DNA from 4 places in the Paenibacillus sp. FSL P4-0127 genome. Region 1 is predicted to be linked to each of the others. Evidence: riboswitches for the same ligand, from Rfam matches in the RefSeq annotation. Region 1 holds a riboswitch; each other region holds the start of a gene.
The links. A riboswitch is a leader RNA that binds a small molecule or an ion and turns the genes downstream of it on or off. The one in region 1 is predicted to bind cyclic di-GMP.
Positions count from the first base shown of each region.

Region 2: linked by a shared signal. The riboswitch ahead of NYE74_RS29165 (response regulator transcription factor) and the one ahead of NYE74_RS30415 (hypothetical protein) in region 1 are both predicted to bind cyclic di-GMP.
Region 3: linked by a shared signal. The riboswitch ahead of NYE74_RS13085 (S-layer homology domain-containing protein) and the one ahead of NYE74_RS30415 (hypothetical protein) in region 1 are both predicted to bind cyclic di-GMP.
Region 4: linked by a shared signal. The riboswitch ahead of NYE74_RS28100 (polysaccharide deacetylase family protein) and the one ahead of NYE74_RS30415 (hypothetical protein) in region 1 are both predicted to bind cyclic di-GMP.

Region 1 is NZ_JBBOWY010000002.1:898,291-905,634, forward strand. It holds gene NYE74_RS30395 (hypothetical protein) at 1-657, shown strand, start outside; gene NYE74_RS30400 (response regulator transcription factor) at 662-1,354, opposite strand; gene NYE74_RS30405 (sugar phosphate nucleotidyltransferase) at 1,481-2,869, shown strand; gene NYE74_RS30410 (PAS domain-containing sensor histidine kinase) at 2,903-3,970, shown strand; gene NYE74_RS30415 (hypothetical protein) at 3,978-4,346, opposite strand; cyclic di-GMP riboswitch class I at 4,360-4,440, opposite strand; gene NYE74_RS30420 (ABC transporter permease) at 4,657-5,433, shown strand; gene NYE74_RS30425 (ABC transporter permease) at 5,637-6,428, shown strand; gene NYE74_RS30430 (ABC transporter ATP-binding protein) at 6,575-7,344, shown strand, end outside.
Region 2 is NZ_JBBOWY010000002.1:591,553-598,896, forward strand. It holds gene NYE74_RS29140 (GerAB/ArcD/ProY family transporter) at 1-381, opposite strand, end outside; gene NYE74_RS29145 (spore germination protein) at 374-1,672, opposite strand; gene NYE74_RS29150 (sensor histidine kinase) at 1,845-2,462, shown strand; gene NYE74_RS29155 (TetR family transcriptional regulator) at 2,869-3,459, opposite strand; gene NYE74_RS29160 (SDR family NAD(P)-dependent oxidoreductase) at 3,566-4,438, shown strand; cyclic di-GMP riboswitch class I at 4,582-4,667, shown strand; gene NYE74_RS29165 (response regulator transcription factor) at 4,770-5,465, shown strand; gene NYE74_RS29170 (hypothetical protein) at 5,696-6,256, shown strand; gene NYE74_RS29175 (RNA polymerase sigma factor) at 6,877-7,296, shown strand.
Region 3 is NZ_JBBOWY010000001.1:2,910,761-2,918,104, forward strand. It holds gene NYE74_RS13085 (S-layer homology domain-containing protein) at 1-2,570, opposite strand, end outside; cyclic di-GMP riboswitch class I at 2,843-2,935, opposite strand; gene NYE74_RS13090 (hypothetical protein) at 3,237-4,058, shown strand; partial or broken gene NYE74_RS13095 (hypothetical protein) at 4,229-4,455, shown strand; partial or broken gene NYE74_RS13100 (GntR family transcriptional regulator) at 4,500-4,651, shown strand; gene NYE74_RS13105 (AraC family transcriptional regulator) at 5,223-6,086, opposite strand; gene NYE74_RS13110 (L-fucose isomerase) at 6,673-7,344, shown strand, end outside.
Region 4 is NZ_JBBOWY010000002.1:349,656-356,999, reverse strand. It holds gene NYE74_RS28115 (polysaccharide deacetylase) at 1-1,233, opposite strand, end outside; gene NYE74_RS28110 (glycosyltransferase family 2 protein) at 1,236-3,191, opposite strand; gene NYE74_RS28105 (nucleotide sugar dehydrogenase) at 3,219-4,541, opposite strand; gene NYE74_RS28100 (polysaccharide deacetylase family protein) at 4,602-6,098, opposite strand; cyclic di-GMP riboswitch class I at 6,171-6,286, opposite strand; gene NYE74_RS28095 (NCS2 family permease) at 6,800-7,344, opposite strand, start outside.

The DNA of each region.
Region 1 (7,344 bases):
CCCGGCCGGCATTTGAAAGTGGTGTTTTTTAACGATCAAGATGAAGTGATTGCAACTTCCTACGTCGATGAGATCGAAGAGAGCTACAAAAACAAGTGGAATCATTATGAGCAGATCTTTACTGCGCCCGAAGGGGCGGCGGGGATGCGGATTCAAGTGCTGGCGAAGGGGGATCGCCGGGAAAAAGGGTTTTTCCGGATGAAAAATTATTCGGTCATTCCGTACAAAGACATGATTTTGCTCGATCAATTTATCCTTTTTGAAGGGGACGGCAGCAGCCCCTTTTTCATCTCTCCGCCGCATCCGCCCGAGGTGACGGTTCAGCGCATAGATGCGATGAGCCGCAGGTTTACGCTCCACAATCCGCGGCATGAGCAGGTGCTGATCAATGAGAGCGAATCGCCCCATCCGCTGTGGGAGCTTGAACTAAACGGAGAGAAGCAACGGGCGCGCATCGCCGTTAACGGGGTAACGACCGGGTTCATCACGAGCGGGAGCGGAAGCGGCAGGATCGTCGTGATTCTCCGCCGCTTCTATCAGATTGGAATCGTTTTGCTGGTGCTAAGCCTGTCGGTTGGTGCGGTATGTATTTTTGCGTTGGGCCGGCTGTTCTTCCATGAGAATTATCAACAAGGCCAAAGGCGGTTTTTTTCGTAAAACCTTATAAGGCGTACTTGTACCCGGCTCCCCATACAGTCAGAATGTGACGGGGATTTTTCGGGTCGGGTTCGATTTTTTTGCGCAAGCTGGAAATATGCACATCGATGGTGCGGTCCAAGTAGGCGCGATCGCTGCCCTTAATCCGGTCGAGCAGTTCGTTGCGGGTGAAGACCTTGCCGGGGGAGCTGGCCAACTGCTTCATAATTTCAAATTCAATATTCGTCACTTCGATCTCTTCGCCGTTTACAAATAAGCAGCGTCTGTACTCGTTTACGGCGATTTCGCCCTTTTTGGCCGTAACGGGCGAGGCGCCTGGCGATTCGCGGGCGGCCTGCGATCTTCTGAGCAGCGCTTTGATTCTGGCGTCCAGCTCCTTTAGGCTGAACGGCTTGCACAGAAAGTCGTCCGCCCCGTTTTCGAGCGCGCGAATCCGTTCATCAAGCAGGGTGTTGGCCGAAATCATCAGAACCGGTGCGGAAGTATGGGCGTGAAGCGCCCGGACCAGCTCGTTGCCGTCCATCCCGGGCAGCATCAAGTCGATGATGATCACATCGGGCTCATCTTGCTTCAGCATTTGCATCGCTTCCCGGGAATGATAGAGGCTATTCACCTGGTACCCGTTCTCTTCAAGGAAGAGAGCGATCATGTCGGTTAGATTTTTCTCATCATCAACAAGTAGTACTTTGGTACTCATTCATAAGTCACCCTCCTATTCTATGAAATAATAAAGGAAAAATTAATATTTGCAATATACAAAATTACAAAAATGATTAATATTTGAAATAATGTGACAATCATCAATTTAAAGGTGGGAGAAAAAATGCGTCTAATTTTATTGTCAGGCGGTGCGGGGAAACGGCTATGGCCTTTGTCGAACACGAACCGCCCGAAGCAGTTTTTGCCCGTGCTGCGGCATGAGGGGAAAGCGGAAAGCATGCTGCAGCGGGTTTGCCGCCAGCTTTCCGGCGCGGGGCTAGGGGAGGCGTTGTTGTTCTCGGCCGGCCTCGGACAAAGGGAGCTGATTCAAGGGCAGGTCGGCGATCTGGCGCCGATTCTCGAGGAACCGGAGCGCAGGGATACCTTTCCGGCCATCAGTCTGGCCTCCGCCTACTTGCACAGCAAGGAAGGCTGCGGTCCTGACGAAATCGTGGGGGTTATGCCGGTCGATGGCTATGCGGAGGATTCCTTTTTTCAAGCCTTGGGCAAACTGCCCGGCGTGTTGGCGGACGCTGGCGCCGATCTGGCGCTTTTGGGCGTGACCCCAGACGCGCCTGCGGATAAATTCGGTTATATTGTGACGCAGCAGCCGGCCGAAGCGGACGGAAGCTTGCGGGTGCGAGCGTTTGTGGAGAAGCCTTCCGCGGCTAGGGCCCAAACGTTGATTGACGAGGGCGCCTTATGGAACTGCGGAGTGTTCGTGTTTCGGCTTGGATTTCTGCTTGATGCGCTTAAGCAAAGGGGCCTGCCGGCGGATTACGATGAGCTGCTCGGCATGTATAAGCTGCTTCCGCGCCAAAGCTTCGACATCGAGGTGGTGGAACGAACGAAGCGCATTGTAGCCGTTCCTTATCAAGGCCGCTGGAAGGATATCGGCACATGGAATTCGCTTTCGGAAGAAATGGAGCAGCAGGTCAGCGGGAGCGGTTATGTCTGTCCGGATTCATCCGGCTCCCGGATTGTCAATGAGCTGGATATCCCCGTGGGCGTATGGAGAGTGCCCAACATTGTCGTGGCCGCGGGACCGGACGGTATTCTGGTCACCGACCGGGAAGCGTCGGCCGGCATTAAAGATATGGTGGCTCAAGTCGAAATCACCCCCCGTTTTAAAGAAACCGGGTGGGGCCGGAAGACGGTGTTGACCGCAAGACGCGCGGGCGAAACGGAATCGTTGACCAACCGGGCCGTGATTTCCGCAGGCCGTTTTATCGGTTATCATGAACATGGGCGGCGCAAAGAAATCTGGATCGTGATTGCCGGCGCGGGCGAAGCGTGCATTGACGGCCAAACGTTTCCCGTAGAGGCGGGAAGCGTTGTTGTCGTTGAGCCCGGCATGAAACATGCGCTGTTGGCGTACAGCGATCTGGAGTTGATCGAACTGCAAATCGGCCGAAAAATCGAAGACAGCGACATGATCCGTTATGCCGATCCTTGGATGGCGAAGGAGGGAAAGGGGGAAGAGCAAAACCATGAGGTGCCGGCCAGGCGGTAAAACCGGACAAGCGGTTGGCGAATGAGAGAAAACATGGCTGAGGAACAACAGGACATCGATACGTACTACTTGGAATCATTTCAGGAAGGTATCCTTAAATGCGACACTAGGGGGACGATCGTGTTTATGAACCGCAGGCTCAAAGATTTGTTCGGCTTGGAAGAGATGACGGGGCAGGATATTACGGCTTTTACCAAAGCTATGGATGCGAACATTCAGCAGGAGGACCATAAGCTGACCAAGACCATACAAGCGTTTCGAAAAGGAGAGGTGAACGGAAATCAGGGGAAGTTCCCATATGCCCAAGGACCTAGGCGTTTGTTCTCGTTTTATGTAAGCCCGGTATTGGATACCGCGCAAACGGCGTGTTACGGGTATTTATTGGTATTTCGGGAATGCGGCGAAGAAGAGGCGGCCGATCCGCAGAGACGCGAAATGATCAGCGTGGTCTCCCACGAATTAAGGACACCTCTGACGACGCTGCTGGGCTATGTGGAAATGTTGATGCAGTACGATATTTCCGCGGAGAACAGGCGGCGTTACATGGAAATCATTTTTGCGGAAGGAAACCGGTTGTCCCATCTGCTTGAGGATGTTTTGGACAGTGAGCGGCTGGAATCGGGAGGGTATAACTATCATAAAACTTATGTACCGCTGATTGAACTCATTCACGAAGTGACCGAACGGTGGAATTTGAAATCATCGCATCTTATCGAGGTGGATTCCGAGGTTGAAGACGCTTTCATCTACGCGGACCGGTTTAGAATGTCTCAAGTTTTTGACAATTTAATCAGCAATGCGATTAAATATTCTCCCGGCAAACCATTAGTACTCATCCGAATCGCGGAAGAAGCAGACTATTATATCATCGAGGTTACGGATTACGGAATAGGAATTCCCGCGGAGATGCATGCGCGGCTGTTCGATAAATTTTATCGAGCCGGTCATTCGGGTTCCCGTCAAATTAAGGGCAGCGGCGTGGGCCTTTATATCGTCAAAAAAATTGCAACAGACCACGGGGGGACGATTACGTTAACCTCGGAAGTAGGGCAAGGAAGTACATTCCGCTTGCGTATGCCAAAACCCGTTCATTTGGATTAAGCGTTTCCTATTTTATAGCACAAAAACCCAAAACGGCGCTTGACCAAACGATCATGAGAGACTCCTGCGAAAAGCGCAAAACATAAGGGCAAAAAATGCCGCTATTCCGGCGATATCCGTCAATTTGAGAGAAATAGAGACGATTTATGCCGCTATTGTCTTCAGTCGCAAGGAAACGCCCGCGTTCTGGGCCCTTCACAAGCGAATAAGGAACAAAGATGCCGCTAATGGGGATGAACATGCCCGGCTCCGGATAATAAGCACATAAATTACCGCTATTTTGAAGACCGGCGTTTGGTGCGCTCCAGCAGCCGACTGTCGAATACCTGTTTTCTAGGTTGAGCCTACTTAAATTAATATACATATAAAAAAACAAAAAAAGCCTTCTGTTCGGTAGCTGGCTGCCATCCTTGCGGGAAGGCCCTTTAGCTTTGCGTCGCTGCCTTTCGACAGGTTTGCCGTTTATCGTAGCCGCTTTTTTCACAAAAAACATCGTATCACGATTCCATAAAACATGCAATCCATTTCCTGGTAATCCGGGTGCGCAAAATTTCTCTTGCCACTCTTGGAATATTAAGGTATGATAGTACCCTTCTTGCAAAATCGCCTTGACTGAAGTGGACGGGTCTGCCCGTCTATGAGGGGGACCCCCCCTCTAAATAAGCTTATCGGAGGTGTTTAACCGGATGCTTTATTTCACGCTGGCTTCCAAAGCCTATGCCCGCAATTTGCAGTACCGCGGAGCCCATATGGTGCACAACCTCGCGAGCGCGATGTTCGGATTTATGTATGCGTGCATCTGGATCGGGTTGGGGAAGGACCACCCGCTGGGAGAGTACGGAACGCAGGGAATGGTGAATTATATCGCCTTCACCCAGGCGTGTCTCTGGATCACCAGCTTCATCACGAACGGGCTCGGCATCCCCCAATCCGTCAGGACCGGGCAAATCGCGCTTGATCTGATGCGTCCCGTCCATCTGTTCAGCCATACGATGGCCAGGGAATGGGGACAGATCGCCTACCAGTTCATTTTCAAATCCATCCCGATTTATCTCCTGTATTTCTTCATTTTTTCATTGCAAATTCCAAATCAATGGACCGCCGTGTTGTACACCGTGTTAGGGTTGCTCGGGGCCTCCTATCTGTCGATCTGCATCAATTATTTGATCGGCGTAAGCGCCTTGTGGACGATGGAATCGTCCTGGCTCTATTGGGCCAATAGCGCGCTGATCAATTTGCTTGCCGGATTTTTCATCCCGTTGGAATGGCTGCCCGGACCGCTGGAAAACCTCGCCTGGCTATCGCCTTACCCTTACCTGCTCTATGTTCCCACAACGATTTATCTTGGAAACGGAAGCGGCTCCGCCTTATGGGGAACGCTGCTTTGGTGCGTCCTGATGACTGCTTGCTGCTTGCTGGCAACCCGGCTGCTGCGGCGGAAAGTGGAGGTGCAGGGCGGATGAACGAGAGGAAGGGGCCTGGCGCTGAGAACGGGCAAAAGCCTGGGAGAGGGCGGAAGCCAAAGAACGGGCGGAAGTCTAAGAGCGGGCAGAAGCCTATGAGCGGCATAGACGGCACGCACGAAATGTACGATGACATTAGCGGCAGCGGCGGACGATTCTCGAAGGTCACTGCCGGCCCGACCCGGTCCGCTGGCGCGAAGCCGATGTCTTGGCTGAACCTGTACCGGCTGCTGATCCGTACGAGCATAAAAAGCCGGATGCAGTACAAATTCAATTTTGTGCTGGGTACGGTGCTGGCCGCGTTGATCCAGATTTCCGAATTTCTGATGATCGCGATCGTTCTGGACAAGTTCGGCGTAATACAGGGCTGGTCGGTTTACGAGATCGGGTATTTGTTTGCGGTGATGACGTTGTCCAGGACGCTGTACCGCACGTTTGCCGAGGAGGTGCACCATCTGGAAAAATACCTGGTCGGCGGAGAGCTCGACCAGCTATTGACGCGGCCGATGCCGGTGCTGCTCGCTTTAATGCCGCAGAACTTCCGGCTGATGCCCGGCGAACTGCTGCAGGGCGGTTTCATCCTGTGCTGGTCGCTCGGCGCGATGACGCATAGCGGACAAGTCGGCTGGATTGCAGTACCGTTTACGCTATTCATTATCGTTACCGGCGCGGTCATTTTGTTTTCTATCGGACTTGCTACGGCTACGCTCGGTTTCTGGACGACCCGCATCAGCGAACTGCAAAACTTCACCGAGGATGCCGCTCAAACGGCGGCGCGATACCCGCTCACCCTGTATCCGAAGTGGATGTCCTCGCTATTTTTGTTCGTGATCCCGGTCGGCTTTGTGAATTATGTACCTTCGCTCTATATTTTACGGGGCGAATGGGGGCCGTGGATCCTTGCGGCGACGGCGGGGGCGGCGGCGGTATGCTTAGCCGCAAGCCTGCGGTTCTGGCTGTTCGGCATCACGAAATATCAAAGCACAGGAAGCTAAGCGCACAGGGAGAGTAAGAACGGAAGGCCGTAAGTACAAGGAAGCTAGTGCGTACGAGTAAGTGAAGGCATGCTGTGTATAAGTCAGTGAAGGCATGCTGCGTAAGGGTAAGCGAAGGCATACAGGACGAAAAGGAGGAGCGGCTTATGATCGAAGCCAGCCATTTATATAAGGAGTTCAAAACACCCGTCGTGCGGGAGGGAAAGCTGTCCGGCCTGCGTACGCTGTTTTCGCGGGAATACCGGCTGAAAGAGGCGGTCCGGGGCATCAGCTTCAACATCGAGCGCGGGGAGTTTGTCGGTTATATCGGTCCCAACGGCGCAGGCAAGTCGACGACGATCAAGATGCTCACCGGCATTTTGCATCCGACCTCAGGCACGGTTATGATCGGCGGCCTCAATCCCCATCGCGACCGGCGGCGGGCCGTTCGCAGGTTGGGTGTCGTGTTCGGACAACGCAGCCAGCTGTGGTGGGATTTGCCCGTGAAGGATTCCTACGACATCCTAGCGGAAATGTACGGCGTAAGCCCGGCGGAAAAACGGGAGCGCCTGGACCGGTTTGCCGAGCTGCTGGACCTGCACGAATTTTGGATGACGCCGGTGCGCAAGCTGTCGCTGGGCCAGCGGATGCGGGCGGACATTGCGGCCGCCATGCTGCACGATCCGGATTTGCTGTTCCTCGATGAACCGACGATCGGCCTTGACGTGCACGCCAAACGCAACATCCGCCAGTTTTTGCAAACCTTGAACAAGGAATTCGGGAAAACGATCCTGCTTACCACGCACGACATGGACGATATCGAGCAGCTCTGCAGCCGCGTGATGGTGATTAATCACGGGCAGCTCGCCTATGACGGGACGATCCGCGCGCTGCGGGACATGATCGGCTTGCCGACGGTCATCCGCGTAAAGTTCCG
Region 2 (7,344 bases), 310 kb from region 1:
TAAAAAAGTTGATCCGAGAAGTAATATTAACATAATTGCCCATAAGGGTGTGCTCGAGAGAAAGACGATTGTCATGATTTCTGAATAAGCACGAATAGTTAGTGCAGTTTCAATTATAAAGTAATAAAGGACCGGGAGGAGTAAAATGGCGGCAGGTAGTTTACCCATCCTCAAGTATAAGCGCACCATATCTCTTCCTTGGCCGTAGCTCATTCCCTTCATAAATATCCAGAGAAAAGCAAAGTAAATTCCAAACCCCATTAGGATAGCGATCCAATGGCTTTCAGTAGTACTCTCGATTATATCTCCCGGGTATAGAAAAAAAATTAACGCTAATTGAGTCAGAATATACATCAATATTACATGTAAACTTCTAGTCATGTTCGACCTCATCTTTCGTAAATGGTAGACGGATATAGGATATTCCGTATGTATGTTCGCTTGCGAGGAGACCGCAAATCATAACAACACCGATGAATATCCCCATTACCCCAAAGATTGCGGCCAATATCAAGGTTATATATTTAAGCGATCTCACCAAGTAACTATTTTGAATTCCAACTAGCGTTGAATTCGCGATCGTGGTTGCTGCGACAATAATAATGAGTAAATTACTGACGAGTTTGGCTGATACGACCGCTTGGCCAAGAATGATCCCACCGACCATGGTTATGGTGGGGCCGACACTTTGCGGCAGTCTGATACTTGCTTCAAGAATCAATTCAAGCAGCAGGAGCATGATAAGTGTTTCAAGTATCGCAGGGTAAGGAACACCTTCGCGGCTGAGTGCAACGGAAAGCGCTAACTGAATCCGTAATACTTCCGGGTTGACTGCTACTAAGGCCACATATAGGGAAGGTAATGTAATCGATACAAATGTGCCGAAAATACGGAGTGCCCGAACGGCGAACATAATCGGCCTGGGAAGTTGACGATCGTTGCTTAATAGAAAAGTGTCCCACCAGTAGTTAGGTAGTGATAAAGCAAAAGGCATTCGATCGACGAACAAAACAACTCTGCCTTGCTCTAAAACGTTAGCTGCTTCATCCGACAATTCGGTTGTCTTAAATTGGGGAATCAATGACCATTTATGGAATCCAAGTAATTTAGAAACCTCCTGTATCGAGCTGATATCGATTGAGCTTCCCGATCGTATCTGTTGTTCAATTCGCTGAACTAATCTGTTATCCGCAGATCCTTCAAGGTACAGCACAGCTAATTTTGTCTTCTTTGTTGATCCAATTTCATTTATTTTAACTCTTAAGTGTGTGGATCGAAGTTGTTCGCGAACGATGCCAATATTGGAAGTTAAGTCCTCAATAAATGCCGCCAATGTACCTTGAACGACATTCTCATTAGTTGACGATTGGACAGAACGATTTAGTTGCCTCGGAATTGGCTCAATGATGAGGCATTGTGTTTTGTGGATATCAAAAATTGCAAGTTTCCCCGAGAGTATAGAATTAACAACAGACTCGGGGCTGGTTTTCTTTTCTTCATGAAGTCTGTATATTTTGCTGCCACGATCGGATATCTTAAGATCGGCAATTGTTCGTGGAAGATCAATCATGGAGTTCAACCCGCAAAAAAGGAGTGGGGAATCTCCAATTATTTCTTCCTGTTGAAAAAAATCATCATTTTTAATAAATTGCGTTTTAATTTGCTCGTACATAAATTAATGCTCCTTGCCAAGAGTTGCGTTCAAAATAACAAGATTTGATACCTGAGGATTCATTTGAAATCAAATTTTCCCAAAGAATCGTGGTTTTATACTGCCCGCAACATATTTCTTGACAAGGGATACGACTATCCGATCATCCGGGAACAAGTAGCTGAAGACACCGATCAGCATTGTCAAAGGATTTGCCGAAGGGCTGCTGGATCATGTGGCCGACAATAAACGCGACCGCTATGCCCGGACGATTCTCCGGGAAGCGGATCGGATGGAGAAGCTGGTGGCTGACATGCTGGAGCTGACCCGGCTTGAGGCGGGCTCGGCTCCGCTGAAAGAAAGTGTTTTTTCATTTGAGGAACTGGCTGCAGAAGCCGTGGAGAAGATGTCGCGTTTGGCCCGGGACAAGCGTATGACCTTTCAAATGGAAGGCGAAGCCGGAAGCCGGGTGAAGGCCGACAAGGAAAAAATTGAGCAGGTGCTGCTTAATTTACTCAGCAACGCGATCCGTTATGGAACCGAAGGCAGCGCCGTCTTGATCCGTCTGGAGGCTCAGCCGGAATTTCTCCGTGTTTCCGTTACCAACCAGGGGCCGCTTATTCCGCAGGATCAGCTGCCTTTGATTTGGGAGCGTTTCTACCGCGGGGAAGACTCGCGGAACCGTAAAGCGGGCGGAACTGGACTGGGGCTTTCGGTCGTTAAGGAAATTATGCTGCTTCATGAACAGGCGTTCGGAGCACATAGCACGCCGGAAGGGATGACGTTCTATTTCCACCTCCGGCTAGTTTAACCGTATTAGCCGAATTAGCCTTATATGCCGCGAAATCCGCGTATAAACCCTCTTCCTCCAGGGAAGCGTCTGCAGAACTGCTGCCCGGCTTTATACCTACTTTCCCTCTGGCAGATAGAAGACAAATCAAAGAGAGAGGCAATAGAGCAAAGCCGCATATTTCACGCCTTTTTCCAGCAAACGTGCAAGCGGCAGAACAGAGGATAGAAAACGATGGCGAAACAGATGTCAGCAACACCCCCGCCGGTTTGAAAGTGGGGCATGAATGATAAGGAAGCGAACATTAAAATGCACGATCCAAAAATTAAGACGACTAAAAAAATAACCGACGAATGACTAGCCGCCGGTTCAAACTGTAAGTACAGTGTGTAGTCGTTTTTATCTTCAGGGCTGTACCTAAAGCTCTCTATATTTCTATCTCTCCGGACTTGGAAATCAATTGTCTGACGGCCTCAACTACCGTTGCGCGTCGACGTGCATGATCCGATTTCGCGGCCGCCAGTTCTGCGATCTCGGGAGGTTGGGACGACCACAAAGCAGCGATGCTTTGAACAAGTATCATCAATTGTTCCGCGTCAAACCGGGATGAAAGCCTTCCGTCCTCTTGAGCGGCTCGAATGACATCGATTTTATGACGAGCGGCCTCGATGCTTCCGGGGATCAGTTGATCGGTCCCGCCTCGTTCGAGTCGGTGCCACATGATTACACGAGCGACTTCAGGATGCTGCACGCTCGCATCGAATAGCTTTCCTGCATACTCGGGCAGGTCTTCTGGAATAATGGGAATATTGGTTATAGTCTCGTTGACAATAAAATGCAACACAGCGTCGAACAATTCGTCCTTGCTGCCAAAATAGGTATATACCAGTCCTGCACTGCACCCGGCTCGCTCGGCAATTTGATCGACCCGGCTTCCGGCCAGGCCGCGAGCGGCGAATTCCTTCAAGGCGGCGTCAAGAAGCTGTCGTTTTTTGGATTCGGGATCTCTTTTCATCATGGGATCATTATACTTGAATAAACGTTCATTTGACAACCGGATTTGGCGTGTGGTTTAATGAGGAAGTAATTAATTAAACGTTCATTCAATAAGGAGGGCGAAAGTTATGCCTGCAAAAGTATGGTTTATTACAGGAGCCTCGCGCGGATTTGGCCGCGCCATTGCTGAAGCCGCGCTTGAACGGGGCGATCTGGTGGTGGCAACGGCGCGAAATCCGGAGACGTTGCGAGAACTGGTATCCGCAAGCGAAGGACGCGCCTATGCCGTTCGACTGGATGTTACCGATGAGAACGAAGCCAAACAGGCCATTGCGCAAGCCGTAGAGAAATTCGGTCGAATCGATGTTGTCGTGAACAACGCCGGATACGCCGATCTCGGATCGATTGAGGAAACGCCGTCGGAACAGTTCCGCGCCCAGATCGAGACCAATCTGTTCGGTGTCGTCCATGTTAGCCGCGCGGCGGTTCCGGTCTTCCGAAAGCAAAAGAGCGGGCGGTTCATTCAATTCTCCACGATCGGCGGACGCCGCCCGGCAGGACCGGGACTCGCCGCATACACGGCCGCCAAGCATGGCGTCGAAGGATTTTCCGGCGTGCTTGCCGCAGAGACCAAGCCTTTCGGGGTGAAAGTAACTTTGATTGAACCCGGCGGTTTCCGTACCGACTGGGCAGGATCCTCGATGAAGATCATTCCGCCTGGCGAAGCGTATCAAGAGACAGTCGGCATACTGCTGAATATCTTCAGCGACGCGGCCAGGACGGGGAGACGTCCCATCGGGGACCCCAAGAAGGCTGCGAAGATCATTCTTCAAGTGGCCGACATGGAAGAGCCGCCGCAATGGCTCGCTTTGGGCAGCGATGCCGTGAACATGATCCGGCAAGCTGACGAGTTGAAGCTCGCAGAACTGGCCAAATGGGAAGAACTCTCGCTCTCTACGGATGCCGACGATGCTGTCCATCCCGACCTTAGTAAGCTATAAAGTTAATCCTGCCAAAGCTCGATTTGCTACGAAAGAGAGGCAACTGAAGCGGTAATAGCAGGATCATCCAGTAGCGATTGGGTTTCATCCTAACGGGCATGCATGACTATCTGATCAGTTGTCCCGATATATCATAAAGCGACATAGGAAAAAGGCAAACCAGTTCGAAAGACTGGGACGCAAAGCCACGGGTCTTCTGCCTGCGTGCAATGATCGCCGGGTTACCCTCGCTAATGCTGTCAGTTAAAGGCACGGCCTTTCGGGGGCGTGTCTTTTTTGTGTTCCCAGAACAATCAACGAGGTGATGATAAGATGGAGGAGCGTGCAAGTTATGCCCGTAGAAGTTGATGAAGTCGTGCGTTGGAATGAAGGCAAGATACAAGTACTGCTGGTGGACAGCGACCCCATTTGGCAGCATCGGATGACGGAAATGATCAATGCGGAGACGGATATGAATCTATTTCATATTGCAACAAACAAGGAGTCGGCCATTCGAGCGAGTGAGCAATTGGATTTAGATGTGATGATTCTTGATCCGGTGTTACATTCATCGGGGCAGGACGGACTCCATACAATTTCCGAAGTTCTAAAAATAAAATTGATGCCAATCATCATCTTGACCTCCCTCTGCGAGCCTGAAATCATTGTGGAAGCTGTGTTGGCCGGAGCAATCAATTATATTACCAAGATCAACTATGTGGATGTCGTGCACGCCGTCAGAGAAGCCTATCGGGGACAGGCTTCCCTTCATGCAGATGCTGCATCCATAATCCGTAATGAAATTGGGCTTGATAAGCGTAAAGAATTACACTGCATGCTGACCCCCACTGAAAAAGAGATCTTGCAGTTGATCGGGTGGGGCTATAAACAGCCGGTAATTAGAGAGTTATTAGGCGTTACAGAGAACACTATGAAATCGCACATTCGTAACATCATTCGAAAGTTCAATGTCAGTTCCATTCATGAAGCAGCCGAGAAAGCGAAACGAAGAGGCTTGTACGATCGTCAAGATCGAACCTTGTGTTAGCAATTTGTATTTAATTCGAGTTAATTTGTGTTTATTCGACACTTTATGAGCTGATCGTGTTGATGAAAATTTCACCCTCCATTTTTAAGCGCTTTATAGGTAAAATGGTTGATGAAGAGGGAGATTTTTAGGAAAATACGACCGGGGGTGAGCGTCGCAAAAAGGGAAAGGAAGACTATGAAAATAGCCTTGTCAACTTTGGCGAATCTAGAAAAGAAGGGTAGATGACGATGGAAATGGAGCGTGAACAATGTACAACGAAGTCGATTGATGGGCCAAACAGGCGGAGGAATACGTTAAGAAAGCATGCACAGCAAGGAGGGGTGTCTGATGTCGCAGATCTGGCCCCTGTTCCCTTTGAAAAGGTTGAATCGTGGCTGAAGTCCTATAACGACTGGAAAGCGAGATTGAAGTATGTTCAATCCGAACTCGCTCACATCCCAGAATTGACGCGCACCCTTCATATGGTTGCGGCTCATAGCAGAGGCAGAAAACAGGAAACGGTATTACGAACGGTCATTCGACGCATACAGATCACTGAACATGAAATTCCATTATTGCTATCCAGAATCAGTCTTATCGACTACGCTCTTACGTCGCTTACCTCGGAAGAAGGCTTATTTGTTCGATTGAGATATATTGATAATATTGCGTCCTCAGATGCCATAAGTCGTCTGGCACTTTCCCGCCGCGCGTACTTTTATCATCGGAAGCGAATTTTACGCAAAATTTACATGAAAATTAAAGATAGGGCGTTTTTGCTGGATTTGGAGTCGTCTCAAGCAGATTGAATGAATTCAGAAGACGCATTGCACATAGATTTGACCCCCGTATTCAACTTTGAGGGTCGGAGTGCCGGCGCCGCATGGAACATGTTCCGAATGCTGCACTGGTTTTGCCCTTTTTATGCACTAACTATGCACGCCATATGCACATGTTTCGTGTTATGTTGATAATGTGGACAGACAGTGCCACGGTAGCAACAAGAAAAATCAGTGATTACTTTTTTACAAGCGTCGTTTCTTTCCCTGATGCCCAGCGGAAGGAAGTACGGCGCTTTTCTATATTGCTAATGCAGTTGTCGGCTAAATATCAGATGCCAAGGAGTTGAACGGCACAAGGGCAGCGCCATGCATCATAGCCCGCTTAATTTCTCACACGGTGTTGCCAGGTGAGAAAGAGGGTGAAGGCGATGTATGCTTATTGCTCATAACTGCAATCGGCGAAAATATCGGCAAGAATATAATTCAATTTCACAATCGGACCTAGTCGCAATCGAGCGTGGACGCGCTCTCCGGCAAGGTCCTTTTTGTTTTCTACAGCTGTTATACAAAGGCACAAAAGGTAGCGTTGGCTGTCGTTCTCCCCCCTCTGTTTTGGTTTGCCAACAAACCAAAATGGAGGGACATGAATGAAAAAGATGAATTTGCGGGATATGTATCCTTTTATAAAGTCGGATGTATGGGTTGATGTAGATGAAGAAGTTGCCCACGAAATGCGGCGATTCGACTTGGAAGAAGGTGCTTACAGACTTCGAACATATCGCCATCGGGCCTATTATTCGCTTGATCGCAACGATGGGATTGAGCAGCATGTTTTATTTCTTTCGATTTCACCGGAGGAGTATTACGAGCGCAAACTTTCAAGGCAGCAACTTTATGAAGCAATGTGCCTTTTGCCGGAGAAATCTGCCAGGCGGATTTACGCCCATTATTTCTTGGATATGAGCAAAGTCGATATTGCCAGAGCCGAGCATGTCGATGAGCGGGCGGTTCGTAAATCGATTCAACGGGGCTTGAAACAAATGGAATCCTTGCTCAAAAACATGTAATCGTTTCGTGGGAGGGTCCGATTTTCCTGCCAAAATGAACGGTTATAT
Region 3 (7,344 bases), on a different contig from region 1:
TTCGTTCCGGCGATACCTTTGGAAGCCGTTGGCTCGATAAGCTCTTCATCGGTCTCTCGGTCCACATGGTGGATCGTTACAATACGCTCCTGACCGGTATTGCCTTGGGCATACTTGAATACGAATTGCTGCACCTGATCTTCTGTGAAGGTGTACGGCACTTCATAAGCGTGCGGTTTGTAAACCGCCCCCGTAACGGTGTCTGTGTAATTTTCGGCCGTCAGGGTAATTTTTTCGCCTACTTTGCCCGAACGCTCAGTTGGATTGAGCAAGTCTTTACCTGTCTGTTGATCCACGTATCTGACGGTCAGAGTCCTGCTGTCATCCGGTTCGGTGGCATTGGCTGTGTAGTAGAAGATATGCGGAGCATTCTCCACGCCAAGCTCATAGTTGAAGCTTGGCTCCACCGGGGTGTAGCCCGGGATGCCGATCGCTTTGAGCTCGAGCGTTTGCCCGGTCACGCCTTCAACCGTAGTTGGGTCAGCGAGTTTCTTGTTGGTGCCTTGCTCGAGGTACTGCACTTCTACGCTTTGCTTATGGGCGACGTAGTAGAAGGTGTACTCGTTACTGCCTTCGGCTTTAACCACGTACTCGGCAGTTTTGTTTTCCGGAGTGTAGCCCGGAATTTCGGCTGCTTCGAGAGTTACGGTTTTGCCGGTGTGTCCCGTCACAGTGCGAGGTTCGATCAGTTCATTCCCCAATTCCTTATCCACGAACTTCACTGTAACGGTTTGTTCGCTCGGTGTGTAGTAGAAGATATGCGGAGCATTCTCCACGCCAAGCTTATAGTTGAAGCTTGGCTCCACCGGGGTGTAGCCCGGGATGCCGATCGCTTTGAGCTCGAGTGTTTGCCCGGTCACGCCTTCAACCGTAGTTGGGTCAGCGAGTTTCTTGTTGGTGCCTTGCTCGAGGTACTGTACTTCTACGCTTTGCTTATTAGCGACGTAGTAGAAGGTGTACTCGTTACTGCCTTCGGCTTTAACCACGTACTCGGCAGTTTTGTTTTCCGGAGTGTAGCCCGGAATTTCGACAGCCGTTAGAGTTACTTTTTGCCCAGCGACACCTTTTACCGTAGTTGATTGAGCGAGTTCCTTTTCTGTTCCCTGCTCCAAATAATGAACGGTAACTGTCCGTTCAACCGCTTCCTCATAACCAAACCAAACTGTCGGTGTCGGATTGGTAGCGGTAAGCCGGATGCTAACAGGATTTTCTCCTACCTTCAACTGATACCCGGCAATGTTTTTGGCCGATACGGAATATTCCGCAGCCCCGATCGGCAAAGCCTCATTCCCGTTTTGATCCTTGTAATACTCGCTATAAAGCAATTCCGCGAATTCCGGTCCTTCCACTTCAACGCCTTCGGCATTGACAGGCTTGCCGCTCGCATTGACTTTATAGCCCTTCATGAGGATGGAACCGTTGCCGATGCTTACTTTCGGCACCTCAAAATCCTTCGAAACTTTCTCGCCCGTAACATTCGTATATTCGATTGTCGTTTTGCCGTTCGTAGGATAGAGGACATTAGAAACGGGGTTTTTGGATTGGTCCAAGACCACTTTGTAAGTTAATGAAGCAGGTTCACCTTCGGCGATATTGCCGACGTCCCAAGTAAATGTCTCGGTTGCAGCGTTCCAAGTTACCGTACCTTGCGATGCGGAATAATCCTGAGGACTGACTTGTGCGCCTTGTTTCTTGAGATTGAACATGTCTCCCATCGGATCAACGACTTTGGCATTTTGAGCCGCATAGGAAATCTTTCCGGCCATTTCGCGGAAAATCGTGTTCAATTCATCGCTGTTGGCAGGGAAGTAGCCTTCGCTTTGAATGTCTTTTAACACATTTATCGCGTTGCTGTTGTTTGAAACTTCCAAGCCTACCGAAAAGATCTTGAGCCCTGCATCTTTGGCGATTTTTGCTTCGGAAATGGTACCGATGCCGTTATCCTTGACTTGATAATTGTTGATGTTGTAGGTGTCGTTTTTACAGTTAAAACCAAAGATATTACAATCATAGTTTTTAAAAGTAAAATCTGCACCTGTCCCAAGGGTTTTTCCGTAATCAAAACTCGTAATCGAAAAGTTGTTGCTGCTGTTAGGCCAGTTGAATCCTTCAGCATGTGTTCCCTTGAAGCTGAATGTTGGTTCACCGTCGCTTAACAACACGATTATTTTGTTTTGCGCGATACTGTTCGCCAACAGGTCGCTAGCTTTCTTCAAGCCCGCCTGGATATTCGTTCCGCCGGTCGGTTCAATACCTTCTATGGCATTTTTCAAAGCGTTCTTATTGCCAGCACCTTTAAAACCTGAGATAAGGGTAGAGGATTTATTAAATGAGACCACAGCGATTTGGGTGGAAGAGTTTGGTAACAGCAAATTATCCACAAATTTCTTTGCGGCATCTTTAGCGTTATCCATCTTCGATGGTGTAAACCATCCACTTCGCTGGTCCATGCTCCCCGACTTATCGATGACCAGCACGATGTCCGAGCTGGTCCGGACGTTTTTTCCTTCAGCCTTGAGCGTAATTTCCCACTCGCCAGGGCTCCCTGTAGGTTGGGCGGTTTTGCTCAATTGAATGGCTCCGGGATTCGGCCAGACGGGGTCCCCCGAACTTGCGCCGAAGACGGACAGGGGACTGGCAAAAAGCGAAAACATGCAAATCCAGGACAATATTATTTTTAACCCGCGTTTCATTGGTTCCTCCTCATTTTTTCATAGAATTCCTCCCTTTCAGGCACTAATTTTCTACCCTCCTTGCTTTGGGTATTTTATATATCTCACGGAAAAATCCGTTGAGAACGAGGGGAAAATAAAAAAGGCTGCATAAACAATAGTATTCATTGTTATGCAGCCGGACGGTCATTAATTCGCTTTTCGAATTGTTAGACTCCAAGGCTTTGCGACCTAATCTTTCGATTAGTGTGCCGAATATTCGATTATAGTTAAAAAGACCTGGATGTAGTAAAATATTACTAATATCCTATCAAACAATTTCAATATATTTCAAAAAAAAGCACTTGTCAACAATGTAATAGATAAAAAAGTCACAGTATAGATGATCCGAGCTTCCATACTATATTTTTTCGGATATTATCGTTTAAAAAGACAAAAGTACTCCTCTTTTCCAATTGTTAAATAATTTCAAACATTAAATAGCAGAAATGACACAGAATTAGTGCAATATTGTTATACAATAAAAGAAGCGCATGAAATTTTGGTTAAAGGAGCTCAAATGTATTGAACAAAAAGGCACTCCAGTTTGTAATAGGTTTCATGATTTGTTCGGTGATTCTATCGGCTTGCGGGAATATAACAAGCGCGCCTGCTTCCACGGAAAAAACAAAAACAGAAGTTACTCAAACGAAAAATGAAACCAGCCCTGCAACTGATAATAGTAAGGGATCTCAAAAAACAATCAGTCTTGATGTCGATGGCGAGATTTATAAGGTGGCAGTAAAAGACGAAAATGCGGAGAAATATACCTTTGCCGTTAAAACACCCAAAGGAATGGTTTGGATTCCTGCGCCAACGCTAGAGCAGCGTCCTGAAACGGAAAGTTATCCAGAGTACTATCCTACCGAGCCTTTTAGTATATATCTAAGTAATGCAAAAGATAATACGCTGGATATCAACACATCGACGAAACTTCTAACCCTACCCCTTAAAGATGGCGAAGCCGATGTCGTAGTTGATGACTTATTTGCCGTAAACGATACGATTTTATATCATACCGTTTCCGATTTTCGTGGTGGTTCGCAGCCTCTAAGACAACAATTATGGGCAATGAATGTTAATGATCCAAGCAGCAACAAGGTCATCGAAGAATTTCATGCCTCTGGAGGCAGATTTTATCATTATACAGTAGATAATTCGGAAGGTTTGTACGTGGGCGTTTACACTACGCCAGGCAATCCGGATGGGAGTTACACCAATGAAGCATTTGTCTATAACACCAAAACCGGTCAGAAAGAGATACTTAGGGATTTCGAATTCGATAGCGGGGAAATTCAATTTACTTATGAAGGAAAAAAACATTTATACGAACTGACAATAAAGTAAAAATAGAAAGTGCGTCGTGAATATTCACGACGCACTTTCTAATGAACATATCGATTCGCCATTAAACATTATAACGTTTATCTAAAAGAGGCGAGTAAAGTGAAAGAAAGATTCGTTCTCCGCCATCTTAAACGGGGGACCGGAGAAAAGATCGACGTCGTGGACGGAAAAATAGAATAGGGACGGGAGACGCTTTCGCCAGCGGGATCATCCACGGCGAGCTGGAGGGCTTCGCCAGCAGGATCATCCACGAGGGCTTCGTCCCTGAGCAAACCATCCGGTTTTCGGCCGCAGCGGGGATGCTGGCGCATACCGTGCCGGGCGACACCCCGATGGCGGCGGAGGCGGAAATCCACCGGGGGATAGAGCAATCCTCCCCGGGGATGTGGAAAGGTAGGGAAACAGGGGCGTGAGTTTGCCCGTAAAGATAGACCGTTATATTTGCAAATTAAAAACATCATCAAGGAGCGGATTCTCCACGGCGTTTACCTGCTGGGGACGAAATCCCCTCCGAGTAGCAGCTTGAGCAGGAGTTTGCAGTAAGCAAGATTACTGTCCGCGGGGCGATTCAGGAGCTCGTTCAGGAGTTTTACGATGCATAAGAAACGCCTGCGCGCCAGTGTACGGCGTTCACTTATTCCAATAAAGGCTGTCCTGGCAGGGGTTCCAATCCGCTTCTGGAGAGCCGGGGGACATTACTTTTGTCGGCTCGCGCTTTTTTGCTGGCACCGTGCGAACGGAGGGGACCAAATGCAAAAATGCATTTGATTTTTCCGCAAATCGCCATTTTCGAGCAAGCGAAATGCAAAAATGCATTTGATTTACAGCCGTTCGATAAAAAAGTCTCTTCTGACCGGATATGAACTGCACATTTGCATTTGAACCCCCCGTTTCGAGGAGTTTCGACGAAAATCGCCTGCACTTTTGCAGTTCGTAGCAGTTCGCAGCAGTTCGTATACCGCTCTAGTCTCTTCTTTATCCCCGTCTATCCCCTGCCAAACGTAAGAGAACAACTTTTCTTCGGCTTATCCTGCGCCCCCACTTGATGGTTTAGCGGACAAATCCGTCGCTACGGTTTAGTGGACTACTCCGATTCTGCGTTTTACCGCACACTTCCGCTGCTCAACGCTCGGAACGCTCATCGCGCTTTTACTTTTCCGGTGCTCAACACCCGTCCCGTTTTTGCTTTTTCGCGTCCCGGTAGGCGCTGGGCGATTGGCCGGTCACTTTTTTGAACAGCATGGAAAAATACTTGTCATTCCCATACCCGACGCGGGAAGCGATTTCATGGATTGGCGCGTCGCTATTCGACAGCAGGCGTTTGGCCTCTTCGATGCGGCGGGTGATCAGGTAGTTGACGGGCGAATCGCCCAGTTCCTTTTTGAACAGGTGGGATAAATAATGCTGGCTGACGTACAGCGTGTCGGCGATTTCTTTTAACGTGATGCTGCGGGTGTAGTTTTTATCGATAAATTGCTTGGTCCGGACCGTGATTTCGTTTTTGTCTTTGAGCGGGTCAAACGGATGTTTGACGTCGACGATCCGGTATAAGAGCGTAATGAGCGACATCAGCAGGTTGTTGCTGAGCGTTTCGTAGCCCAGTACCTGCGAATCGCACTCCTGCAGCATTTCCGACAAGCAGCTTTCCACCTTGTAGGCGTATTTTTCGCATGGAATGACCGGCTCCACGTACGCGGGAAGCAGCTGCCCTTGCGGGACGCCTTCGATATGCACGTTACTTACGCCGCAGTAAATCAATTTGAACGGTTCCGGGCTCAGCGAGCGTTCTTCGTGCGGTACGCCGGCGTTGTATACGGCCACGTCCCCGGGGCGAACCTCGTACGTTTTGCCCGCGATCCGGAATTCTCCGGCACCTTCCACAATATAAATAATTTCGCAAAAATCATGGATCTGCGGCGGGGCGTAAAATCGTCGCTCATCGACGACTTGGCCGGCGAACAGCAGCTCGGGCGTTTTTTTGAAACGGAAACGGTCGCTTTTGCGATGCGGAATTTCGATTTTTGGCACGCTAGGGTTCCTCCCCACGATCGGATGGATATCCCTATTATATCCCAAGCGGGTGAGGTTGGAAAAAAGCTGGACCGTAGGCTTCACATTTCAACAAGCCGATATGATCGGGAGGCGGTTTCAGGTTTTCGCGGCCTGCCTGGCCGGGCGTTCTGATTGGAAATCTCCAATGGAATCAGAAATGAAGTGGGGATGCAGCAGTTTGATTGGATTTTTCCAATAGATGAATCCCAGCATGGCGCAATACAGACGATTAGAGCGGAATCTATTGGATATTTCCAATGAGAGGTCAAAAAGTCGTTGGATATCTGGCAATCTATTGGATTTTTCCAATGAAGGATGGGGTAGCGACGGGCTGAGAGGATCACTAGTGTACGGAACGTGAAATTCTCGCTTGTGGCAGGCCGTATATTTTCAATGGATGCGCTATTTGGAAGCTACGCCGGGGCGGATGAACGGGGCTTGCGGGAGAGGTTCACTTTTTTGCGGTTTTGTGCTGCGAATAAGGCAATATAGTAGGTTCACGAAGCCGGTTAGCTCATTTTAAAATGAGACCATATTCCAAGGCCAAGGAGGCAGGACAGGTATGGTTGAAAACGATTACAGATGGAGAAACGGATTTCCGAAAATCGGCATTCGCCCGACGATTGACGGCAGACGGCGAGGAGTCCGCGAATCGCTTGAGGAACAGACGATGAACCTGGCCAAGGCGGTTGCGCGCCTGCTCAGCGCCGAGCTGCGTTATCCGAACGGCCGGCCGGTGGAATGCGTCATTGCCGACACATGTATCGGCGGGGTAGCGGAAGCGGCGGCCGCGGCAAAAAAATTCAAGCAAGCCGAAGTCGGCCTGTCAATCACGGTGCCCCCTTGCTGGTGTTATGGCACGGAAACGATGGATACCGACCCGCTGATTCCGAAAGCGGTGTGGGGCTTTAACGGCACCGGGCGGCCGGGGGCGGTCTATCTGGCGGCGGTCTTGTCCGCGCACGCGCAAAAAGGGCTGCCGGCGTTCGGCATTTACGGGGAAGACGTGCAGGACGAAGGCGACGACCGGATTCCGGACGATGTGCAGGAGAAGCTGCTGCGTTTTGCCCGCAGCGGGTTGGCGGCGGCGATGATGCGTGATCAGGCCTATCTCTCGATGGGATCGGTATCGATGGGCATCGCGGGTTCGATGGTGAACGACTCCTTTTTCCAGGAATATCTGGGCATGCGGAACGAATACGTTGACATGAGCGAATTTACGCGCCGGATCGAA
Region 4 (7,344 bases), 550 kb from region 1:
GGCCTTGCGGTCGTACCGTAAATATACCGATTGCGAGCCGATAATGTTCCCCGCAATCTGCAGCGATACCTTCACATTTTGATAGCCATCGCTCCCTTTAAGATAAAGCAGGCCTTTACCGCTTTCCGGAGAGGTCAGGATGATGCGGTTGCCCCTGAATTCAGCGGCCCCGCCAAGCAATTGCCAATGATCGGCCCGCTTCTTGTCGCCTTCAAAGAAATCGTAAGATTCCCCGGTGTCTCCCGCGATTCTCATCAACAAATGGTTGCGATACCAGCCGGGGGAAGGCTGCAGCCGCGTCAAATCGTACAAATCGCCGCCGCTGTCATTAAAGGCTTGCCCTTCGCGGTTAAAGTGCATTTTAAACAGCCGTTCGATGTTATCGGAATTCACGTTTTCCACCAAAGGATTCATTCCGTTGTGCAGCGAATTGGCGTGCATGATCATGTACACGCTCGGAACGAAACCCAGCTTATCCCGATAAATCTGCTCCATAAGCCGGTAGTCTTGGTTAATGCGCGCTTCCATTTCCCGGCGGTTCTTCAAAGGCACCTTATCGGCGTCGCGGATGAAGTCCATCAAATAGTGCGTATAGTAACGCGCCTCGTCTTTATTCTTAAACTGCTGCTCGGTTTGCGTTCCAACGTACCGCCCGTCCTTGTCAAAAATATTGATATAGGTCAAACGGTAACCGTTGCTCCCCAATTCCCAATACCCTTTGCGCGTCAGCTTAAGCAGCTCCGGTCCCGCCAGAAATTTCGGGTCCACGACGTCCAGCCGGTCGGCGTAGGAAAGCATCGTCGCTTTATAATTGTATTTTTCCAGCAGGGGCTGGGCGAACAAGGCGGAATCGCTGCGTCCGTCCTCAAAGCTTAGATACACTGCCCTTTGGGGCAGCGGCTTGCCGTGCTCGTAAAAATCAAGAATATCCTGCTGCGAAACCGTGACATACCCGTTTTGCCGCAAAATTTGCAGTTGCTCGTCCAGACGGCTTTTGGCGATCAGACCGCGCGTTCCGGTTCGATCCACTCCATAATAGGACAAGGCGATAAATCCCCGCGTTTGCTGCCAAGCCGCTTTGTCCGGCTCCCGGTAACGGTGGATTCCCGCCACGGCATGCACCAACAGCACCAGCACCATAGCCAGCACCACAAATTGAACGGCCGATTTGACCGCTTTGTTCCGCTCTTTGCGTCCGACATCAAGCGCCTTGCGCGGCTTGTTTTTTCCCATAGTCAGTCAACCTCACTGTATGAACCCTTGTCCTTGTGGGAATCATTAAAAAGATTTTTAAAAAGTGATCTTCTCCGTTTGTTCGCTTTGCGGCTTTCTTTTTTGGCTCTGGCCTCAACATCCTGCGGCGTTTCCCGCGTACCCCAGGTGGATTTCCAGAACGTGACCCAGGCGACCGGCATTTGCCAAAGCAGCACCAGTTCGTAAAAAACACAGAATACCAAGCCGAAAATCCAAAGTTTGCTTTTACGGAACAACAGATGCGCAAAGCTCATCAATAAAGCCATCAATATAAGTCCCATCAAAAATGTGCCCGGAAAAACGCCGTAAACGAGCGGCACATACACGAGATTGTACAACACAACGATCGGAGCGGCGATCGGAACGATCAGGCCTATGTAAAAAAACAGCGCCATGAACGGTTCTTTACGCCAGATGAACGTCCCGGCGCGCAGCGACTCCCGCAGCCAGGAGCGCTTCCAGCGCATCTGCTGCTTCAGGAAGACGTCCAGCTTGGACGGCACGATAGTGGAACAAATCGCGTTGTCCTGGTACCCCGTCCGATGGGAGCGAAGTATGAAGTTGGTCATGCTGCGGTCATCGCCGAACGTGGCCGGCTGGCCAAGAAATTTCTGATTCAACCAGGCGTCCGCGTATTTGAGCACCAGCTCTTTCCGATAACATGACAGCGGACCGGATAGACAGGTAACGCTGTCGAACCAGGATTCCGCCGCTTTCATGATGCGAAACGCGATATAATAGCGAACCGTCTGCAGCTTGGTAATCGAATTCGTATATTTGTTTTCCACGTCCGTCCGGCCGGCCACCCCGCCCATTTTCGGATCTTGAAACGGCTGCACGAGGTGAAGGATGGCGTCCGGCTCCAAAAAGCTGTCCGAATCCACGAACACGACCAAATCATGTTTGGCCATCTCCACGCCTTTGACCAAAGCGACCCGCTTGCCTCCGTTCTCCGGCAAGACAACCAGTCTGAGGCGATTCCGAATGTCAAACCGCTCCGCTTCCTTATGCAGGCGCTCGACGATCTCGTTGATCCGCTCCACCGATCCGTCGGTTGAACGGTCGTCCACAACGATCACTTCCAGCTTGTCGATCGGATACTCCTGATTGATGCAGCTGAGCACGGTGCGCTGAATCCATTGCTCTTCGTTAAAACAAGGGATAATGATCGTCACGCCCGGCGTATAATCCGGATTGACCGGCACGTTGCGGTACAAAGCCCCGAAAAAATACCGCGTCAGCAAAAATATGGCCGCCGTTAGACTGTATAAATAAAGCAGAATGTTGTATTTGAAATAGATGATGCTTTCGGCGCGCATCAGCAAAATAATCGTCATAGCGACAAACAGCAAGCCGCTGGCCGTATACACGGAATAGCCCCAACGCCGTTTCTGAAAGTAATTGTAAAGGTTGCTTTCAAAAGCAAGCGCCGCCATCGGCTTCTCCCCGTCCGGCGTGTCACGGGTAAACCTGCGAACGACCGATGCTTTTATTTTTACCTTCGACTCAAAACCCTCCGGCATCGTCCCCGGCGGAATGTTAAAGCGCAGCTCGAACACATCGCCTTCACGGCATGTTTCGGCCCTCTCCGATTCCAGCTCCACCAGAATCCCCGTTGAAGAAATGTCCGCGGCCATGCCGCTTATTTGGGACTTTGCGTCCGCCTTTTTCCCTTTCTTATCGGCTCCCACGGGCAGCAGCGAGACGGGAAAATCAGCCTCATAGCGCAAGCTGAGCAGACGGGGCATCTTATTGTCGCCATGATCGGCGGATTCACCGGGCCCATCGTCCTTTGAGCGCAACATGCCTCTGCGGTCCGACGCTTTGCGGATGTTCTCCGGATCGGGGACATGGGCAAGCAGCCGCCGATCCGCCTTGGGCGTGGAGAGAACTTCAACCGGCTTTTGTTGTGCTTTGTTCTTTTTCCTCAAGTTCATTGCCCCTTAACCTTTAAGATGGGCCCTTTACAGGCTCCAGTAATGATAACCCGAAGCTTCGAATTCGGATTTATCGAACACGGCTTTAATATCGAAAAACACCTTGCTCTTGTCCGCCCCGAACAACCGGTCGTAATCCTCACGAGCCATGTTTAGAAATTCCCTGTGAGGGACGGCCAGCACCACCACGTTCAAATCACGCAAATCGGGCAGCTGCGCCAGCTCCAATCCATGCTCTTCATACACGAGCCGCGGGTCCACCAGCGGATCGCAGACAAGCGGCTGGATATCATATTCCTTCAGCTCTGCGATAATATCCGTGACCTTCGTGTTGCGAAAATCGGGGCAATCCTCCTTGTAGGCCAGGCCGAGGATACCGACTTTCACATCCGACAAATCTTTCCGCAGGCGCATCAGCAGCTTTACGATGCTGCGGGCGACATATTTGCCCATCCCGTCGTTGATGCGCCGCCCCGCGGAAATGATTTTCGAATGGTACCCCGCATCTTCCGCTTTATAAGTTAAATAGTAAGGATCGATGCCAATGCAATGGCCGCCGACCAGCCCTGGGGTGAATTTGAGAAAATTCCATTTGGTTCCCGCCGCGGCCAGCACCGCTTTCGTGTCGATTCCCATCCGGTGAAACAGCATGGATAGTTCGTTCATAAAAGCGATATTGATGTCGCGTTGGGCGTTTTCGATCACCTTGGCCGCCTCGGCCACACGGATACTTTCGGCCCGGTAAACCCCCGCCTCGATCACCAGCTCGTAAACCTGCGCCACAAGACCAAGCGTCTGCTCATCCATGCCGGAAACGATTTTCACGATGTTCTCGAGCCGGTGAACCTGATCGCCCGGATTGATTCGTTCGGGGGAATAGCCGACTTTAAAGTCGACCCCGCATGTAAGCCCCGACTCCGCCTCCAGGATCGGAACGCACACTTCCTCGGTGACGCCGGGATAAACCGTCGACTCGTAGACAACGACCGAACCGGGGCGCAAATGTTTCCCGACCATCGCGCTGGCGTTCTTGACATAAGTAAGGTCGGGCACTTTATCGTTTTGAACCGGCGTAGGCACGGCCAGGATGTAAAAGGAAGCCTCCCCCAGCCTCGCCTCATCCGAGGTAAAGTCAATCGAGCTCGCCTTGATCGCCGCGTCCCCGACATCGCCGGTCGGATCTTTCCCCGCAAGGTAATCGGCGATTTTCCGGGGACTCACGTCAAACCCGATGACGTCAGCCTTGCGGGCAAACGCGACCGCTAGCGGCAAACCTACGTACCCTAGTCCGACGACAGCCAGTTTGGCCGTCCGCTTTACAATGTTCTCATATAGTTGATTCAAATCCATAAGTTCAACCCCATTCATTTCCCGATGAGTATCCAAAGATGCCGAGCAAGCGTTCGTTCCTTATTTCATCCCGTACAGCTCGTCCAGAAGCACAAAGGAATAACCCCGCTGCTTCAACTGGTCGATTACCTTCGGCAAGGCTTCCAGCGTATGGAGGCCGTCAAGCATATGCAGCAAAATAACGCTGCCGTTAGTCGTCTGCTTCAGCACCCCGTTTAAAATGTACTGAGCGTCATGGTCGGAATTCCAATCCAGGGTGGTCACATCGTACAAAGCGAGCGTCTTATACCCCGTGGCCGCGATCACCTTGGCCGTCTCCTTGTTGATCTCCCCGGTCGGAGGCCTGAACAGCATCGCCGGCTGCTGCTGAATCGCTTCGGTGATGATGCGGTGCGCCTTGACCACTTCTTCCTGCAGCTCGTCGGGCGGGATTTGCGTAATCACGGGATGGCTGTAGGTATGATTCGCCACAAGGTGACCCTCTTCGACGATAGCTCTGGCCAGGTTCGGATTGTTCTCTACGCCGTTGGCCCGCAGAAAAAAGGTCGCTTTGACGTCATGATCCTCTAGGATCTTCAACAGACGGGTGACGGTCAAATCGCTGCCCCAATCGTCAAAGGTCAGGGCGACGACCTTCTTGCCGTGCGGGTTCCATTTGGCGATATCGCTGGCGTTATAGATCAGATTATAGTCCGCCTGCTCGTAATCGGGATTGATCCGGGCGGCATCGTATCCCGGGATTTGCTCCAGCGGCTTCCGCTCGCCGCCGTCACGCACCAGCTTTGCGAGCGGCACCAACTTATAGCCTACTTCTTTCGCCGCATCCGCAATATAGGAAATGGAGGAAACCACCTCGGGATTCACGTCCGTATTTAGCGCGATAATGCCGCCGCGGCTAATGTACCTCCGTATGTAATCGCCGATTTCCTTGGCGCTTTGCATGTCGCTGTCCTTCGGATTGATGTTGTAGGAAACGACGGCTTTTAGTCCGGTTTGCGCCGCCACCAGGCGAACGTCTTCGCTCATACGGGCCCCCCGGGTCCGGACGAACTGCGGCTGCTTGCCTGTCGCGTCGGCAATCAAGCCGTTGGTACGGTTGATTTCTTTATAGATTTCTTCATAGCTTAAGGTCGTCAAGTCGGCGCGCGTCAACGTATTGTTCTCCACCTCGTGGCCGCGGCTGGTTAGTTCCTTGACCAAATCCGGCTCTTCGGCCGCCCGCATGCCCGGGACAAAAAACGTCGCTTTGATATGATGCTTGTCCAGTTCATCCAATAAACGCTCGATCGTCTCGCGATCGCCCAAACCGTCGAACGTTAGGGAAAGCTCCTTTTTGGCCGTATAGACAAAAGACAATGTTTTGCTCGGTTCCCCCGTATAACGGGCAATCGGCTGCTGCTGCAATGAAGCGGTCTGCGCCCCGGACATGGGGGAGGCCCCATTCCCGTTGTCCGCCTGCGGACTGGCCCCGCTGCAGCCGGCCGCCCAAAACGCAAGCAGAGCTGTGGCTAATCCGATTCGAATCGACCGGGCGCCGTTTCCTGCCATCGAAATCATTAGTTCACCTTCTTTTGTAAAAGTAATTTTTTTCCAATCAAAATCTTCAAAATAAAAAGACCGCCATACTTACATGGCGGCCGGACAATCATAGCGCAGCTTGCACCGCAATTCCCACCACGGCTTGCGAACGCTTTAGACTCCAAACTTTGCGTCCTATCCTTTCGAATAGTTTGCCTTTGGTTTAGAATTTTAATTATTTAAATTTATTATAATCGACTCCGGCTGGAAATCAATCCATAGTTTATGAAAAAAAGCGGATTCACAAAAAAATATTCAGGAGTGGGGGCCCATTTCTTTCCATGTCAAATAGCCTAGAAATGGAGCTTAAAGAAGCGCGCCGATAAGCCTGCGGTGCTCTTTTGTATTGCTCCGGGATAATCCAGCAGAAAAATAAGGGCAAAAAATGTTGCTATTCCGGCGATATCCGTTCATTTGGGAGAAATAGAGGTAATTTATGTCGTTATTTTCCCCCGTCGCAAAGAAATGCCCATGTTCTGGACCATTCATAGGAAAATAAGTACATAAAATGCCGCTAATGGAGACGAACACGTTGGGGCTCGGATAATAAGTACATAAAGTGCGTTATTTTGAAGGGTAGGCGGTTTATCGTTCCAGTCGGCGGCGGTTAGAACTAAAACAAGGGCGCTTGCTCCTAACGGAGAGGGACACCCTTGTTGGTCGATCCGGTTTTCATTAAATTATTCGGTGCCAAGGAAAATATAGCGGGCCAATACGAGCACGGCCAGCACCCACATCAGCCAATGAATTTTGACTTTGTTTTTGGTGAACAGGTTGTTGAAGCCCCCCAGAATGACGTAAGAGACCAAACCGGCGGCGATCCCGTTGGCGATGCTTCCGGTGAAAGGCATCAATACGATCGTCAAGAACGCCGGGAAGGCATGCAGGAAGTCATCCCATTCGATCGATTTGACCTGGCCGATCATCAGCACGCCGACGATAATCAGCGCCGGAGCCGTTGCCGCGCTCGGCACAACACCGGCCAGCGGCGCGATGAACAGCGCCAGGAGGAACAAGATCCCCGTCGTTACCGAAGTGAGCCCGGTGCGTCCGCCTTCGGCCACACCAGCGGTGCTCTCTACATAGGAAGTGATCGTGCTGGTGCCAAGAAATGCGCCCGCGCTGACGCCAACCGCATCCACCAGCATCGCCTTGCCGATTTTTTTCTCGCCTTCTTCTTTGTTTTTCATCAAGCCGGCGCGGGTAGCCGTACCGACCAAAGTGC